2 regions of the Bradyrhizobium sp. YCK136 genome follow, and region 1 is predicted to be linked to the other one. Evidence: predicted binding sites of a transcription regulator. Region 1 holds the regulator's gene; the other holds the start of a gene.
The links. Region 1 encodes PhoB, which activates phosphate uptake and scavenging genes when phosphate is short. Its sites were predicted from a motif close to TGTCATNNANCTGTCAT; they were not measured.

Region 1 (7,153 bases):
CGCCATCGCCGGTTCGATCATCATGACCGTGCTCGGCGTCGGCATTGGCGCGCCGCTCGGCCTGTTCGCCGGCACCTATCTCGCGGAGTACGGCCGCAACGACCGCCTGACCTCGGTGATCCGCTTCATCAACGACATCCTGCTCTCGGCGCCCTCGATCATCATCGGTCTGTTCATCTACGGCGCGGTGGTGGTGCCGATGCGCGGCTTCTCGGCGATCGCAGGCAGCCTCGCGCTCGCCGTCATCGTCATCCCGGTGGTGCTGCGCACGACCGAGGACATGCTGCTGCTGGTGCCGAACGCGCTGCGCGAGGCGGCGTCCGCGCTCGGCCTGCCGCGCTCGCTGGTGATCAAGCGGATCGCCTATCGTGCCGCCCGCTCCGGCCTCATCACCGGCGTGTTGCTAGCCACCGCCCGCGTCGCCGGCGAGACCGCGCCGCTGCTCTTCACCGCGCTGTCGAACCAGTTCTTCAGCCTTGGCCTGAACAAGACGATGGCGAACCTGCCGGTCACCATCAACAACTTCGTCCAGAGCCCCTACGCCTATTGGAAGCAGCTCGCCTGGAGCGGCGCGCTGCTGATCACGATTACCGTGCTTGCCCTGAATATTGGCGCGCGCATCCTTGGCGCCGAGAGGACCGCAAAATGAGTGAGCTTTCCGTATCGATGAGCGCGGCCGGTGGGCTGCCCCAGGCGCCGCTGCTGCCGGAAGCGCCGGCCAAGGTGACGGTGCGCAACCTCAACTTCTATTACGGCGAGCACCACGCGCTGAAGAACATCAACCTGACGCTCGGCACCAACCGCGTCACCGCGTTCATCGGCCCGTCCGGCTGCGGCAAGTCGACCCTGCTGCGCATCTTCAACCGGATGTACGACCTCTATCCGGGGCAGCGCGCCACCGGCCAGCTCATGCTCGACCAGACCAACATCCTCGACGGCAAGCTCGACCTCAACCTGCTGCGCGCCCGCGTCGGCATGGTGTTCCAGAAGCCGACGCCGTTCCCGATGACGATCTACGAGAACATCGCCTTCGGCATCCGCCTCTACGAGAAGATCTCGAAGTCCGAGATGGACGACCGCGTCGAGAAGGCGCTGCGCGGCGGCGCGCTTTGGAACGAGGTCAAGGACAAGCTCAACGCCTCCGGCCTGTCGCTCTCCGGCGGCCAGCAGCAGCGCCTCTGCATCGCCCGCACCGTCGCGGTGCGGCCCGAGGTGATCCTGTTCGACGAGCCCTGCTCGGCGCTCGACCCGATCTCGACCGCCAAGGTCGAGGAGCTGATTCAGGAACTGTCCGAGAACTACACGATCGCGATCGTCACCCACAACATGCAGCAGGCGGCGCGCGTCTCCGACAAGACCGCGTTCATGTATCTCGGCGAGCTGATCGAGTTCGACGACACCAGCAAGATCTTCACGTCGCCGAGCGACCGGCGCACGCAGGATTACATCACCGGCCGGTTCGGCTGAGGAGACGGGACATGGGTTCTGAACATACCGCAAAGGCCTTCGACACCGACCTCCAGGAGCTCACCCGGCTCGTCGCCGAGATGGGCGGGATCGCCGAGCGCATGATCGTCGATTCCGTCGACGCGCTGATCCGCCGAGACGTCGCGCTCGGCCAGCGCGTCGTCGCCACCGACACCGAGCTCGACGCGCTGCAGAAGCGCATCGAGGAGCGCGCCGTGCTCACCATCGCCCGCCGCCAGCCGATGGCGGTCGATCTGCGCGAGATCGTCGGCGCCATGCGCGTTGCGACCGATCTCGAGCGCATCGGCGACCTCGCCAAGAACATGGGCAAGCGCGTCGCGGCGCTGGAGACGGATTTTCATCCGCTCAAGCTGTTCCGCGGCCTCGAGCACATGACCGACCTCGTGCAGCAGCAGGTCAAGTCGGTGCTGGACGCCTATGCCGCGCATGATCTGCCGGCGGCGATGGCGGTGTGGAAGGGCGATGAGGAAGTCGACGCCATCTGCACCTCGCTGTTCCGCGAGCTCCTCACCTACATGATGGAGGATCCGCGCAACATCTCGTTCTGCATCCATCTGATGTTCTGCGCAAAGAACATCGAGCGGATCGGCGACCACGCCACCAACATCGCCGAGACCGTGTTCTACATGATCGAGGGCCAGGCGATCACCGACAAGCGACCGAAGGGCGACATGACGACCTTCGCCACGACGGTCCCGAATACCTGAAGACTTAAGGAGCGACGACACCATGGGCGCACGCATTATGGTGGTTGAGGACGAGGAAGCTCTCACCGAGCTTCTCCGCTACAACCTCGAAGGCGACGGCTATGATGTGGAGACGGTGATGCGCGGCGACGACGCCGACACCCGCCTCAAGGAACACATCCCCGATCTGATCGTACTCGACTGGATGCTGCCGGGCCTGTCGGGCATCGAGCTGTGCCGCCGGCTGCGGACCCGGCCCGAGACCAAGCAGCTCCCGATCATCATGCTCACCGCGCGCGGCGAGGAGAGCGAGCGGGTGCGGGGTCTTGCGACCGGCGCCGACGACTACATCGTCAAGCCGTTCTCGGTGCCGGAGCTCCTGGCGCGCGTGAAGGGCCTGCTGCGGCGCGCAAGCCCGGAGCGGCTCGCCACGGTGCTGGCCTATGGCGACATCGAGCTCGATCGCGACAAGCGCCGCGTCGCGCGCTCGGGCCGGCCGATCGACCTCGGCCCGACCGAATATCGCCTCTTGGAGTTCTTCCTGGAGCATCCCGGCCGCGTGTTCTCGCGCGAGCAGCTGCTCGACAGCGTCTGGGGCCGCGACATCTACATCGACGAGCGCACCGTCGACGTCCACATCGGCCGCCTGCGCAAGCTGCTCAATCTCGGCCGCGAGCAGGATCCCATCCGCACCGTCCGCGGCGCCGGCTACGCGCTGGATGATCGCTTTGCGAAGGCGGAGCAGACGTAGGGTTTGCAGGCGTTGGTTTAGCGGGCTACAGCCACACTCTCAGTGTCGTCTCGGACAAGCGTAAGCGCAGATCCGGGACCCATAATCACAGGGCGTGGTTGTCGCGCGAAGAAGGTAACTCCGAGTCCCCGTAGCCACATCTTGCGGTGGTTATGGGTCCCGGATCTGCGCGCGCTTCAGGCGCGCTTGTCCGGGACGACATCGAGTTTGTTGGGCCGTCAACGCGTGACGGCCGTCACTCGATTTCAGAACAAACTCACCGCGAGGGCTTCGCCGGTGCGCGCCGGCGATCCGCGGCGGGCTGATATGCCACGCGCGAGTGCTGCGCGCAGTAGGGCAGGCCCGACAGCGCCCTGCCGCCGCAGAAGAAGAAATCCGGGCTCGAGGGATCGCCGACCGGCCAGTGGCAGGTCGCCTCGTTCAGCTCCAGCAGCGACAGCCGCTGGCTCATCGGCACCACGTTGTCGTAGGTGACCGGTTCGGCCTCCACCTCGACCTCGAAGGCCTGCGCCAGCGCGGTGTTGCCGCGCGCAATGGGGCGGCTCACCCGCATCATGTGCTGCGCGGGGCGCGCCTTGCGCGGCCGCGGAGCCGCCGATGAGGGGCTCTTGGCGCGGCCGGATAGGCCGAGCCTGTGTACCTTGCCGATCACGGCATTGCGGGTCACGTTCCCGAGCTCGGCTGCGATCTGGCTGGCCGACAATCCGGCCTCCCAGAGCTTTTTCAACTGCTCGACGCGATCGTCGGACCAGGTCAAAACCGTCATTGCACCCTTTCCCTCGCCGTGCGGCTGCCATCCTGGCGCCTCGCGGCGAATGCCTAAGCCTCGAAAAACCCGTGCCGTCAGAATCCCTTAAGGCTCGCCGGGCGCGCCGATAACGCCCGAACGTCTACGCCGGTACATGAGGACTTAGAGGATCAGAAACACTGCACGAGATGTCGTATCTGACAAGCCAAACGCTACAATATGGCGTGACTCACGCGCAAGAGTCCGCCGACTCGCTTCCACATGTTCCGTGGCGAAAACCCCGCAATTTCGGCTCCGCAAGACTACGGATTCAGCGTTTCGCGAGGCTTTCGGGCGGCATTGACACCGGTTTCACCAGGCATAAGATAGTGTCACGTGCCGCCCTTAAAAGGCGGCACGTTTCGTTTTCCGGGCCGGTCAATGGTGCGCTGCATGAGCGTGTTCAGGCCGTCCGCAACATCAAGTGATCGTCATGACTAACAGCGCAGCGCCGCATTTGCTTCCCGTTTTCGCCAGATCCGACCTCGGTTTCGAGCGCGGCGAAGGTTGCTGGCTGATTGCGACCAATGGCGATCGCTATCTCGATTTTACCTCCGGCGTCGCCGTGAACGCGCTCGGCCACGCCCATCCCGCGCTGGTCAAGGCGCTGCAGGAGCAGGCCACAAAACTCTGGCACATGTCGAACCTGTTCCAGAGTCCGGACGGCGAGAAGCTCGCGACGCGCCTCTGCAATGAAAGCTTCGCGGACTTCGTGTTCTTCTGCAATTCCGGCGCCGAGGCGCTGGAAGGTGTGATCAAGCTGGTCCGCCATCATCACTTCTCCAAGGGTCATCCGGAACGTTACCGCATCATCACCTTCGAAGGCGCCTTCCACGGCCGCACGCTGGCGACGCTGGCTGCGACGGGATCTGCAAAATATCTCGAAGGGTTTGGTCCGCCGATGGATGGCTTCGACCAGGTCCCGCATGGCGACATCGAGGCCGTGAAGAAGGCAATCGGTCCGCAGACCGCCGGCATCCTGATCGAGCCGATTCAGGGCGAGGGCGGCGTGCGTTCCGCAACACCTGCGTTCCTCCAGGCATTGCGCCAGCTCTGCGACGAGAAGGGCCTGCTGCTCGCCTTCGACGAGGTGCAGACCGGCATGGGCCGCACCGGCGATCTGTTCGCGCATCGGCGTACCGGCGTCACACCTGACGTGATGTCGCTGGCCAAGGCGCTCGGCGGCGGCTTCCCGATCGGTGCGATCCTGGCCACCGCGGACGCGGCGGCCGGCATGGGTCCCGGCTCGCACGGCTCGACCTTCGGCGGCAATCCGCTCGCGGTCGCGGCGGCGAACGCCGTGCTCGACGTCATGCTGAAGCCTGGCTTCTTCGATCACGTGCAGAAGATGTCGCTGCTGCTCAAGCAGAAGCTCGCCTCCGTGATCGATCGTCATGGCGATGTCGTCAGCGAGGTGCGCGGCGAGGGCCTCCTGATCGGCATCAAGGCCGTGGTGCCATCAGGCGATCTCGTCGCGGCGCTGCGTAACGAGAAGCTGCTCACGGTCGGCGCCGGCGACAATGTCGTGCGTTTCCTGCCGCCCTTGATCGTCACCGAAGCCGAGATCGAGGACAGCGTCGGGCGGCTCGAACGCGCCTGCGCCGCGATCTCGTCCAGTCAGACCAAGCGGGCGGCAAGCTGATGAGCAAGTCGCCGAAGCACTTCCTCGATATCAACGAGCTCCCGCTGTCGGAGCTCAAGAGCATGCTCGATGCCTCCTCCGCCATGAAGGCGAAGCAGAAGGCGCATCAGCCGGTGAGGCCGCTCGAAGGCAAGACGCTGGCGATGATCTTCGAGCGCCCGTCGACCCGTACGCGGGTGTCGTTCGACGTCGCCATGCGCCAGCTCGGCGGCGAGCCCATCATGCTCACCGGCGCCGAGATGCAACTCGGCCGCGGCGAGACCATCGCCGACACCGCGCGCGTGCTGTCGCGCTATGTCGACGCCATCATGATCCGTATCCTCAACCACGACGCCTTGCTCGAGCTTGCGGCCAACGCGACCGTGCCCGTCATCAACGGCCTGACGCGGCGCTCGCATCCCTGCCAGGTGATGGCCGACCTTCTGACCTATCAGGAGCACCGCGGCCCGATCGAGGGCCGGACGGTGGCCTGGACCGGCGATGACAACAACGTGCTGGCGTCCTGGGCGCATGCCGCGGAGCGCTTCAAGTTTCAGCTCAATGTCGCAACGCCTCCGGAGCTTGCGCCGAAGAAGGCGATGCGCGACTGGATCAAGGCTTCAGGCGCGCCGATCATGCTCGGCACCGATCCGGAAGCCGCCGTGCGCGGCGCCGATTGCGTCGTCACCGACACATGGGTGTCGATGGGCGACAAGGAGGGCGAGCACCGCCACAACGTGCTCAAGCCCTACCAGGTCAATGCCAAGCTGATGTCGCTGGCCAAGCCCGACGCGCTGTTCATGCACTGCCTGCCCGCCCATCGCGGCGAGGAGGTCACCGACGAGGTGATCGACGGTCCGCAATCGGTCGTGTTCGACGAGGCCGAAAACCGCCTGCACGCGCAGAAGGGTATTCTGGCCTGGTGTTTTGACGCGGTGAAGTAAGTTTGGCGTAGGCCTGGCGGCCGCCTCACATGCAACTGTCGTCCTGGCGAACGCCAGGACGACGCGGAGGTTGCCGTCCTTGCATACGTCCATTCTGCATTGCCGGATGCAGCCGGAACCCCTACCATTTCCCACCCACCGACCCCAGATAGACGGCCATGGATTCCCAATCCCCTGACATGAAAACCAGGCCGGAAGGCCCGGTTCGCGAACCATCAGCGGTTCCGATCGACGACGCCGTGCTGCCCTACGAGGTCGACGCGCTCGACGTGCGCGGCCGGCTGGTGCGGCTCGGTCCGGCGCTCGACGACATCCTGACCAAGCACGATTATCCCGCGCCCGTCGGCAAGCTGCTCGGCGAGGCCATCGTGCTGACGACGCTGCTCGGCTCGGCGCTGAAATTCGAGGGTCGCTTCATCCTCCAGGCCCAGACCGACGGCCCGGTGTCGTTCCTGGTGGTGGACTACAAGGCGCCGGACCAGCTTCGCGCCTATGCCCGCTTTGACGCCTCGCGCCTGGGCACGGCGAAGGATTCCGGCGCGCTGCTCGGCCGCGGCCATCTCGCCATGACCATCGACCAGGGCCCCGACATGAGCCGCTACCAGGGTCTGGTCGCGCTCGACGGCGGCAGCCTCGAAGGCGCTGCCCACGAATATTTCCTGCGCTCCGAGCAGATCCCGACGCGCGTGCGTCTTGCGGTCGGCGAGGAGTGGCGCTCGAACGACGGCGGCAGGCATCGCTGGCGCGCCGGCGGCATGTTGATGCAGTTTCTGCCGAAGGCGCCGGAGCGCGCGCGGCAGGCGGACTTGCATCCCGGCGATGCGCCCGAGGGCGCCGAAGTGCACGCCGTCGCCGAAGATGACGCCTGGGTCGAGG
Region 2 (7,153 bases), 130 kb from region 1:
GCGTTGGTGGTGTCGTCGGAACCCTGGTCGATCACCTTCAGCACGTCCTCAGGACCGAGGATCGCCGCCGTCACCTGCACGCCGCCGGTGCCCCAGCCATAGGGCATCGGCATTTCGCGACTGGCGAACGGCACCTGATAGCCTGGGATCGCGATCGCCTTCAGGATGGCGCGGCGGATCATCCGCTTGGTCTGTTCGTCGAGATAGGCGAAATTGTAGGCGGGCGCGTTCATTCCGCGGCCTCCTTCATGGCATCGGGCGCATTGGCCTCGGCAAACTCCTGACGCAGCTTGCGCAGCAGGCCGAGCTCGGACTGGAAGTCGACATAATGCGGCAGCTTCAGATGCTCGACGAAGCCGGTCGCCTGGACATTGTCCGAATGCGACATCACGAATTCTTCATCCTGCGCCGGCGCGAGCGCCTCTTCGCCGAGCTCGCGGGCACGAAGCGCGCGATCGACCAGCGCCATCGACATGGTCTTGCGCTCGCTCTGGCCAAAGGCGAGGCCATAGCCGCGGGTGAAGCAGGGTGCTTCCGTGGCAGAACCCCTTGAACTGGTTGACCATCTGGCACTCGGTGAGCTCGATCGAGCCGAGCGGCACGGCGAAGCCGACATCCTCGGCGAGGAATTCGACCTCGACCTCGCCGAAGCGGATCTCGCCGGCAAAGGGGTGGTTGCGGCCATAGCCGCGCTGGGTGGAATAGCCCATCGCCAGCAGGAAGCCTTCGTCGCCGCGCGCGAGATTTTGCAGGCGCAGGTCGCGGTCGGCCGGGAAGTTCAGCGGCTCGCGCGTGAGATCGCCGACGCTGGCGCCGGCCTCGGCCTGCGGCGAGGATTCGATCAGCCCATCGCGGCCCAGGATATCGGTCACGCGCGGCGTCGGCGCGGTCGAGGCTTCGGCCGTCGCCGGCGCGTCCGGCACAAATCCCTCCGCGAGCGAGGGATCGAGCAGGCGGTGCGTATAGTCGAAGGTCGGCCCGAGGATCTGGCCGCCGGGAATGTCCTTGAAGGTCGAGGACACCCGCCGCTGCACCCGCATGGCGCCGGTGTCGACCGGCTCACTCGCGCCGAAGCGCGGCAGGGTGGCGCGGAAGGCGCGAACCAGGAAAATCGCCTCGATCAGATCGCCCCGCGCCTGCTTGATCGCGAGCGCCGCGAGCTCACGGTCATAAAGCGAGCCTTCGCTCATGACGCGGTCCACGGCCAGACCAAGCTGCTCCGAGATCTGGTCGAGCGTGACTTCCGGCACGCTTTGATCGCCGCGCCGCGCATTGGCGAGCAGCCGATGGGCGTTCTCGATGGCGCGTTCGCCGCCTTTGACTGCGACATACATGCTATTCACTTCCCTTGTTCGCAACGCGCGTGGTGCGCGGGATCGCAACCACGGCGTCATCGGCGACCAGCACCACGTCGATGCCGCGCGGAAACAGCGTCTCGTTGACACGCAGCCGCTCGAACAGGTCGGCGGGCTTGATCGAGGCCCGGAGCGTCGCGACGCCGTCGATGCCGGGGCCGCGCAGCTCGAAGCCCCGCCCTGCGTCAAGGCTATCGACCTGGAGGATCAACGTGGTCGACCGGTCCGGGTATTCGCTGGTGCCGAGCGCGAAGCGCTCGAGCGCCGGAAGCAAGGCGCCATCGCTGATCAGGGCAAAGCTCGCGATCGAGGAATCCTGAATGACCGGCGCGCCGGTGTGGAACTTGAGCCATTTCACGACGTGCGAGCTTTCCGACATCCGCGCATCGAGCCAGAGCGGCGTGTCGTGGTCGAACAGCGTCAGCGCGATCGCGGCGGCGCCGCGCATCATCGGCCCGGGTGTGCCCGCCATCGGCACGATGCGCTGGACCGAACCCGGCCGCGCCATCGCGTCCATGACAGAGCGAAAGGTCGATTGCGCCGACAGCACCTTGTCGGCGAACCCCGGCGGCAGTTCCGCAATCGTGGTCATGATCTCACCCCTCACCGCGCACCATGGTGTAGAAATCAACCTTCGTCGCGGCGGTCTCGGCCGCCGCCTGCTTGCGCCGGATCGTAAGCTGCTCGCGCAACGGTGCGATAACGTCCCGCTCGACCGATGCGGAAAAATCCCGCGACTGCACCAGCGCATCGCACAGCGCGATCAGCCGCGCCTTCTCACCGTCGCGTCCGAGCGTGTAGCCGAAGCCGACCTCGCCGCTCGCGAGCCGCACGGCGGCACGCGACACCGTGGCTTCGCCGAGGTTGAACGGGGCGCCGTCGCCGCCGACCCGGCCGCGCAGCATGACGAGGCCGTTTTCCGGCGCGCGCAGATCCTGATGGGCCGGGAGGGCGAAAGCGCGGAGGCGAGCGGCGATCTCGCCCGCCTCCGCGTGCGCCAGCACGGCCATCGCGGCCTTGCGCTGGGCTTGCTGATTGTTGTGCTGCGTCACCCGATCCACCGAACTTGCCGAACTCAAGTTGTCTATGATAGTAGACAACTTCATACGGAAGCGCCATGACTGTTTCGTGACAAGCGTGTGATTTTCGGGCTAGGCTGACCGGCGATATGAGCATGCAGGACACCGCCTCCACGGGCGTCGCGCTATGGCGCCTCGTTGCCGACGGCATCGAGCGCGGCATCGCCGACGGCCGTTTCGCCGCCGGCGACAAGCTGCCGGGCGAGATGGAGATCGCCGAGACCTATCGCGTGAATCGCCACACCGTGCGGCGGGCGCTGGCAGCCCTTGCCGAGCGCGGACTGGTGCGCGCCGAACGTGGCAGCGGCACCTATGTCGAGGCGCAGCGCATCGCCTATCCGCTGCGCTCGCGCACGCGCTTCTCGGAGATCGTCGGCGCCGGCGGCCGTGAGCCGCGCGGGCAGTTGATCGAGGCGTCCGACGACGTCGCGACGCGCGAACTGGCGCGCGAGCTGGGCCTGAAGGTCGGCGCCCCGCTGGTGCGGATCGAGGCGATACGCCTCGCCGACCGCACCCCGATCTGCGTCTCCACGACGTGGCTGTCGGCGGAGTTGTTTCCGGGCGCGGGCAGCGTGTTTGCGGCAACGCGCTCGATGACGAAACTGCTCGAACACTTCGGCGTCCGCGACTATCGCCGCGGCGCGACCCGGATCACCGCCGGCATCGTCGACGCGACCGACGCTGCACGGCTCGATCTGCCGCTGGGACGGCCGATCCTCGTGGTCGATGCCACCGACCACGGTCTCGACGGCAAGCCGCTGGTGACGAAGCATTCGCGCTTTGCCGCCGAGCGGGTGGAGTTTCTGGTGGAGAACGGCTGAGATGCAGCCCGCTCTTCCCCCCGCAAGAGGAGGAGGAAGAGCAGCGCCTGCTACTCCTGCATCATCTCGCCGCTGCCGCCGAACTCGGCGGGGAAGTCCTTCAGCTTGGGCAGGCCGTCGCGCATCGGCAGCACCGTCTCGGCGTAGTTGACGTGGACGCCGGGCGTGAACGCCAGGGTGGGGATGGTGGCGGTGAAGACGTCGGTCAAACCGAGCGGCGGGTGATTGGTCATGAGATGGCCGCCGCACTTCCTGCAATATTTGCGCTGGCTGAGCGGCGTCTTGGCGAAGGTCTCGACGTGCTGCGCGCCCTCGGTGATGCGCACCGCGTCAAGATCAATGAGGTCGCGCTCCTCCAGCGCGATGCCGACGAAGATGTAGATCGTGGTCACGGCCGCAAACAGCAGATGTCCCGCGGTCATGACCGGAGCCGCCCAGAACGCGACGATGAAGCCGAGATAGATCGGATGACGGACAAACTTGTAGAGCAGCGGCGTCTTGAAACGCGGCGGCGTCGCTTCCTTGCCGACGAGATGGTTGGTCACCTGATGCAATCCGAACAATTCGAAATGGTTGATGATGAAGGTCGAGGTGAACACCAGCACCCAGCCTGCGAAGGACACCGTGACCAGCGTCACGGCGAGATCCGGGTCCTCGACCTCCCATATGACCGTCGGCAGCGGACGCCACTGCCAGAACAGGAGCAGCAATGACAGACTCGCGAACAACACATAGGTGCTGCGCACGATCGGTTTGGAGACGAACTGCGTCCACCACGTCTTGAAGCGCTGGCGCGCCATCACGCTGTGCTGGACGGCGAACAGCGCCATCAGGAGCAGGTTGATGATGACGGCCTCAGCCGTCGACGTGTCGGTTCCGGTGTCGATGGTCTTCGGCACCACCAGCCCCATCACGAAGCCGATAGCGTAGAGAATGGTGACGAAAAACACGAGATACGCCGCAATTCCGTACAGAAAGGCGATGAACTTGAAAATGCGAGAGCCCGTAACCTCCGGGCCGATCGAATGAACCTGGTGATCAATTTGGGACATGGAAAGCTCCGTTGTGCCGAGGCATCGGCACTGTTTGGTCTTCGCACCATGCCGGATCGGACGTTCCATGGCTTTTGCGGACGGTTGATTTTCGCCTGAGACGACTTTGATTTTTGCTTGAGACGACAGAAACGTGCGATTTTGCTTTGAAAACAACGTGCTCGACGGCGACCTGCGCGAACTGACCTGCGCCGGGGTCGCCGTGCCGTTGCAGCCCCAGGTGTTCGATCTCCTGCTTTACCTCGTGGCGCAGCGGGCCCGAGTGGTCAGCAAGGATGACCTGATCAGCCAGATCTGGAGTGACCGGATCGTCTCGGATTCCGCCCTGAACAGCCGGATCAATGCCGCGCGCAAGGCGCTCGGCGACGACGGCGCGACTCAGCGGCTGATCAAGACGATCCCGCGCAAGGGCTTTCGGTTCGTCGGCGAGGTCCGGGAAGATGTGGCAGTCACACTGGCGCCTGCGGAACCCGCCGCGGCCCCGGCACGCACTGTTGCGGACCGCCCGGCGATCGCGGTGCTCGCCTTCGAGAACATGAGCGGCGATCCCGAACAGGACTATTTCGGTGACGGGATCTGCGAGGACATCCTCACCGCCCTGTCGAAGCAGCGCTGGTTCATGGTGATCGCCCGCAACTCGTCCTTCATCTACAAGGGACGCGCGGTCCACATCAGGCAGATCGCCGAGGAGCTCGGCGTCCGCTACATCGTCGAAGGCAGCGTGCGCAAGGCGCACAACCGGGTGCGCATCACCGCCCAGCTCAACGACGCGGCGTCAGGCAGCCATCTCTGGGCCGAACGCTATGACCGCGAGCTCGTCGAGTCTTCGCCGTGCAGGACGAGATCACCAACGCGATCGTCGCGGCGATCGAGCCGCAGATCCACGCAGCGGAGAATTTTCGCAGCCATCGCAAGCCGCCCGCGAGCCTCGACGCCTGGGATCTGTTGATGCGCGCGCTGTCGCACTACTGGCGCGTGACGCGGCAGGATCACGAGGCCGCACAGGCGCTGCTCGAGCGCGCGATCGGGATCGATCCGAATTACGGCCAGGCGCTGTCGGTGCTGGCGGCGAACCACATGTTCGGCGCGCATCTCGGTTGGGTCGAGCTGGCCAGGGTGGCGCCAATAGCGGAAGCCGCCGCGCTGGCCGCGGTGCGTTGCGATCATGAGGACGCCTGGGCGCATGCCGGGCTCGGCAGCGTCTACTTCTCGACGCGCAGGCTTGCGGACGCGCTGTCCGAGTTCGAGCAGGCGCTCGCGCTCAATCCGAACTTCTCGCTGGCGCAGGGCTATTACGCGCTGGCGCTGTCCTATGCCGGGCGATCGAAGGACTCGTTCGAGGCGGCGCAGAGGGCGATCCGGCTCTCACCGCGCGACCCGTCGCTGGCGATCTATCACGGTATCGCCGGCTATGCGCGCTTCACCGAGCGGCGCTATGACGAGGCCATCGCGCTCGCGCGCGAGGCGATCCGCCATCGCGGCGACCTCACCGGCGCCTATCGCGTGCTCGCCGTCTCCGCCGGCATGACCGGCGACGGGATGCTTGCGGAGATGGCGCTGGGCGAGCTCCGCCGCACCCAGCCGGGCATCTCGCTGCACTGGATCGAGACGCAACTGCCATGGGCCAGTGACGCCGATCGCGAGCACTATCTGGAAGGATTCCGCCGGGCGGGGTTGCGGTGACACCTCTTGCCTTCCCTTGAACGGCAGGGGAATAGCATTTGAGAGCGGTTCCTGCGGGCATCCTTCGAGACGCCCGCCTGGCGGGCTCCTCAGGATGAGGACGGAATTCGCGGCAACAGCTTCAACGGGCACGGTGCTGCATAGCCTCATCCTGAGGAGACCGCTGGAAGCGGCCGTCTCGAAGGACGAGGCGTGCGGTGAGGCCCCTCCAGGGGAAGGTAAGAGCGCGGCGGCGCTACACGCGCTTCCGGCGCAGATGGACGATGACGTCGAGCCGCGCGATCTCGTGGCCGGGAAGCGCCTCGGGAATCCTGGTGAAGGCGAGGCCATCGGCGACGTCGACCAGCACATCCTCGCCTTCGAGGTAGAAGTGCGGATGCACGGATGTGTCGGTATCGAAGAACGATTTGATGCCGTCGGCAGCGATCCGGCGCAACAGGCCGGCTTCGGTAAATTGGTTCAGCGTATTGTAGACGGTCGCGAGCGACAGGTATGCGTTCGCCGCCAGCGCCTCCTCATAAAGCCCCTCGGCGGTCACATGACGATGGCCGCGCAGGAACAGCAACTGGCCGAGCGCCAGGCGCTGGCGCGTTGGCCGGAGGCCCGCATCAACAAGCAATTGCAGACAGCGCTGCACGCCCTCATCCGGCTCCGGTACGACGACGTCAGGTCCGCTGTCGTCGCCCGCGGGGATATTCGTGGCCTGCATGTCCATCGATCGTCTCACGGCTGAAAGAACCAGGGCACGCAACGCGGCGTCCGGCCAGTTGCCATTCGATCGCAGAAGCGGCGGCTTGGCTTTGATCCGGATCAAATCCGGAAGCGGTCGCCTCTGACCTATCGCAAGGCGGCCCGGTCTATTCCCGGTCACAATGCAGCGATATCGATGAGGCTCACATGTCCAGGCCGGTTCCCGACAAGGCAGAGGTCGCGCTCGAATATCCCGACAAGTTCTATGTCGGCACCTTCGAGCATTCATCGCGCTTCGAGGCGCGGCTCGACGGCAGCGGCGTTGTGCTCGTGCTGCAACATCCGGGCGCCGCCGATGAGCGCAAATCGGTGCATCTGCACATCAATTTCGGGCTGCTCGCCGGCATCCTGCGGGAGCTCGCCGGCAACGTCGCCGCACTCCCCAAGGACGACATCGCGCACCGCGAACAGCT

Region 2: phnF (phosphonate metabolism transcriptional regulator PhnF) is a predicted target of PhoB. The motif match lies at 2,473-2,489, and genes of this name have one in related genera.

What each region holds. Positions count from the first base shown of each region.
Region 1 is NZ_CP172424.1:9,278,066-9,285,218, reverse strand. Features, by position in the region: gene pstA (phosphate ABC transporter permease PstA) at 1-649, shown strand, start outside; gene pstB (phosphate ABC transporter ATP-binding protein PstB) at 646-1,467, shown strand; gene phoU (phosphate signaling complex protein PhoU) at 1,479-2,195, shown strand; gene phoB (phosphate regulon transcriptional regulator PhoB) at 2,218-2,925, shown strand; gene ACFLEY_RS44975 (GcrA family cell cycle regulator) at 3,182-3,691, opposite strand; gene ACFLEY_RS44970 (aspartate aminotransferase family protein) at 4,146-5,354, shown strand; gene argF (ornithine carbamoyltransferase) at 5,354-6,277, shown strand; gene ACFLEY_RS44960 (Hsp33 family molecular chaperone) at 6,436-7,153, shown strand, end outside.
Region 2 is NZ_CP172424.1:9,146,832-9,153,984, forward strand. Features, by position in the region: gene ACFLEY_RS44295 (alpha-D-ribose 1-methylphosphonate 5-phosphate C-P-lyase PhnJ) at 1-233, opposite strand, end outside; partial or broken gene ACFLEY_RS44300 (carbon-phosphorus lyase complex subunit PhnI) at 230-1,334, opposite strand; gene phnH (phosphonate C-P lyase system protein PhnH) at 1,336-1,947, opposite strand; gene phnG (phosphonate C-P lyase system protein PhnG) at 1,952-2,416, opposite strand; gene phnF (phosphonate metabolism transcriptional regulator PhnF) at 2,524-3,255, shown strand; partial or broken gene ACFLEY_RS44320 (GFA family protein) at 3,306-3,587, opposite strand; partial or broken gene mddA (methanethiol S-methyltransferase) at 3,588-4,307, opposite strand; partial or broken gene ACFLEY_RS44330 (winged helix-turn-helix domain-containing protein) at 4,441-5,990, shown strand; gene irr (Fur family transcriptional regulator Irr) at 6,226-6,705, opposite strand; gene ACFLEY_RS44340 (hypothetical protein) at 6,888-7,153, shown strand, end outside.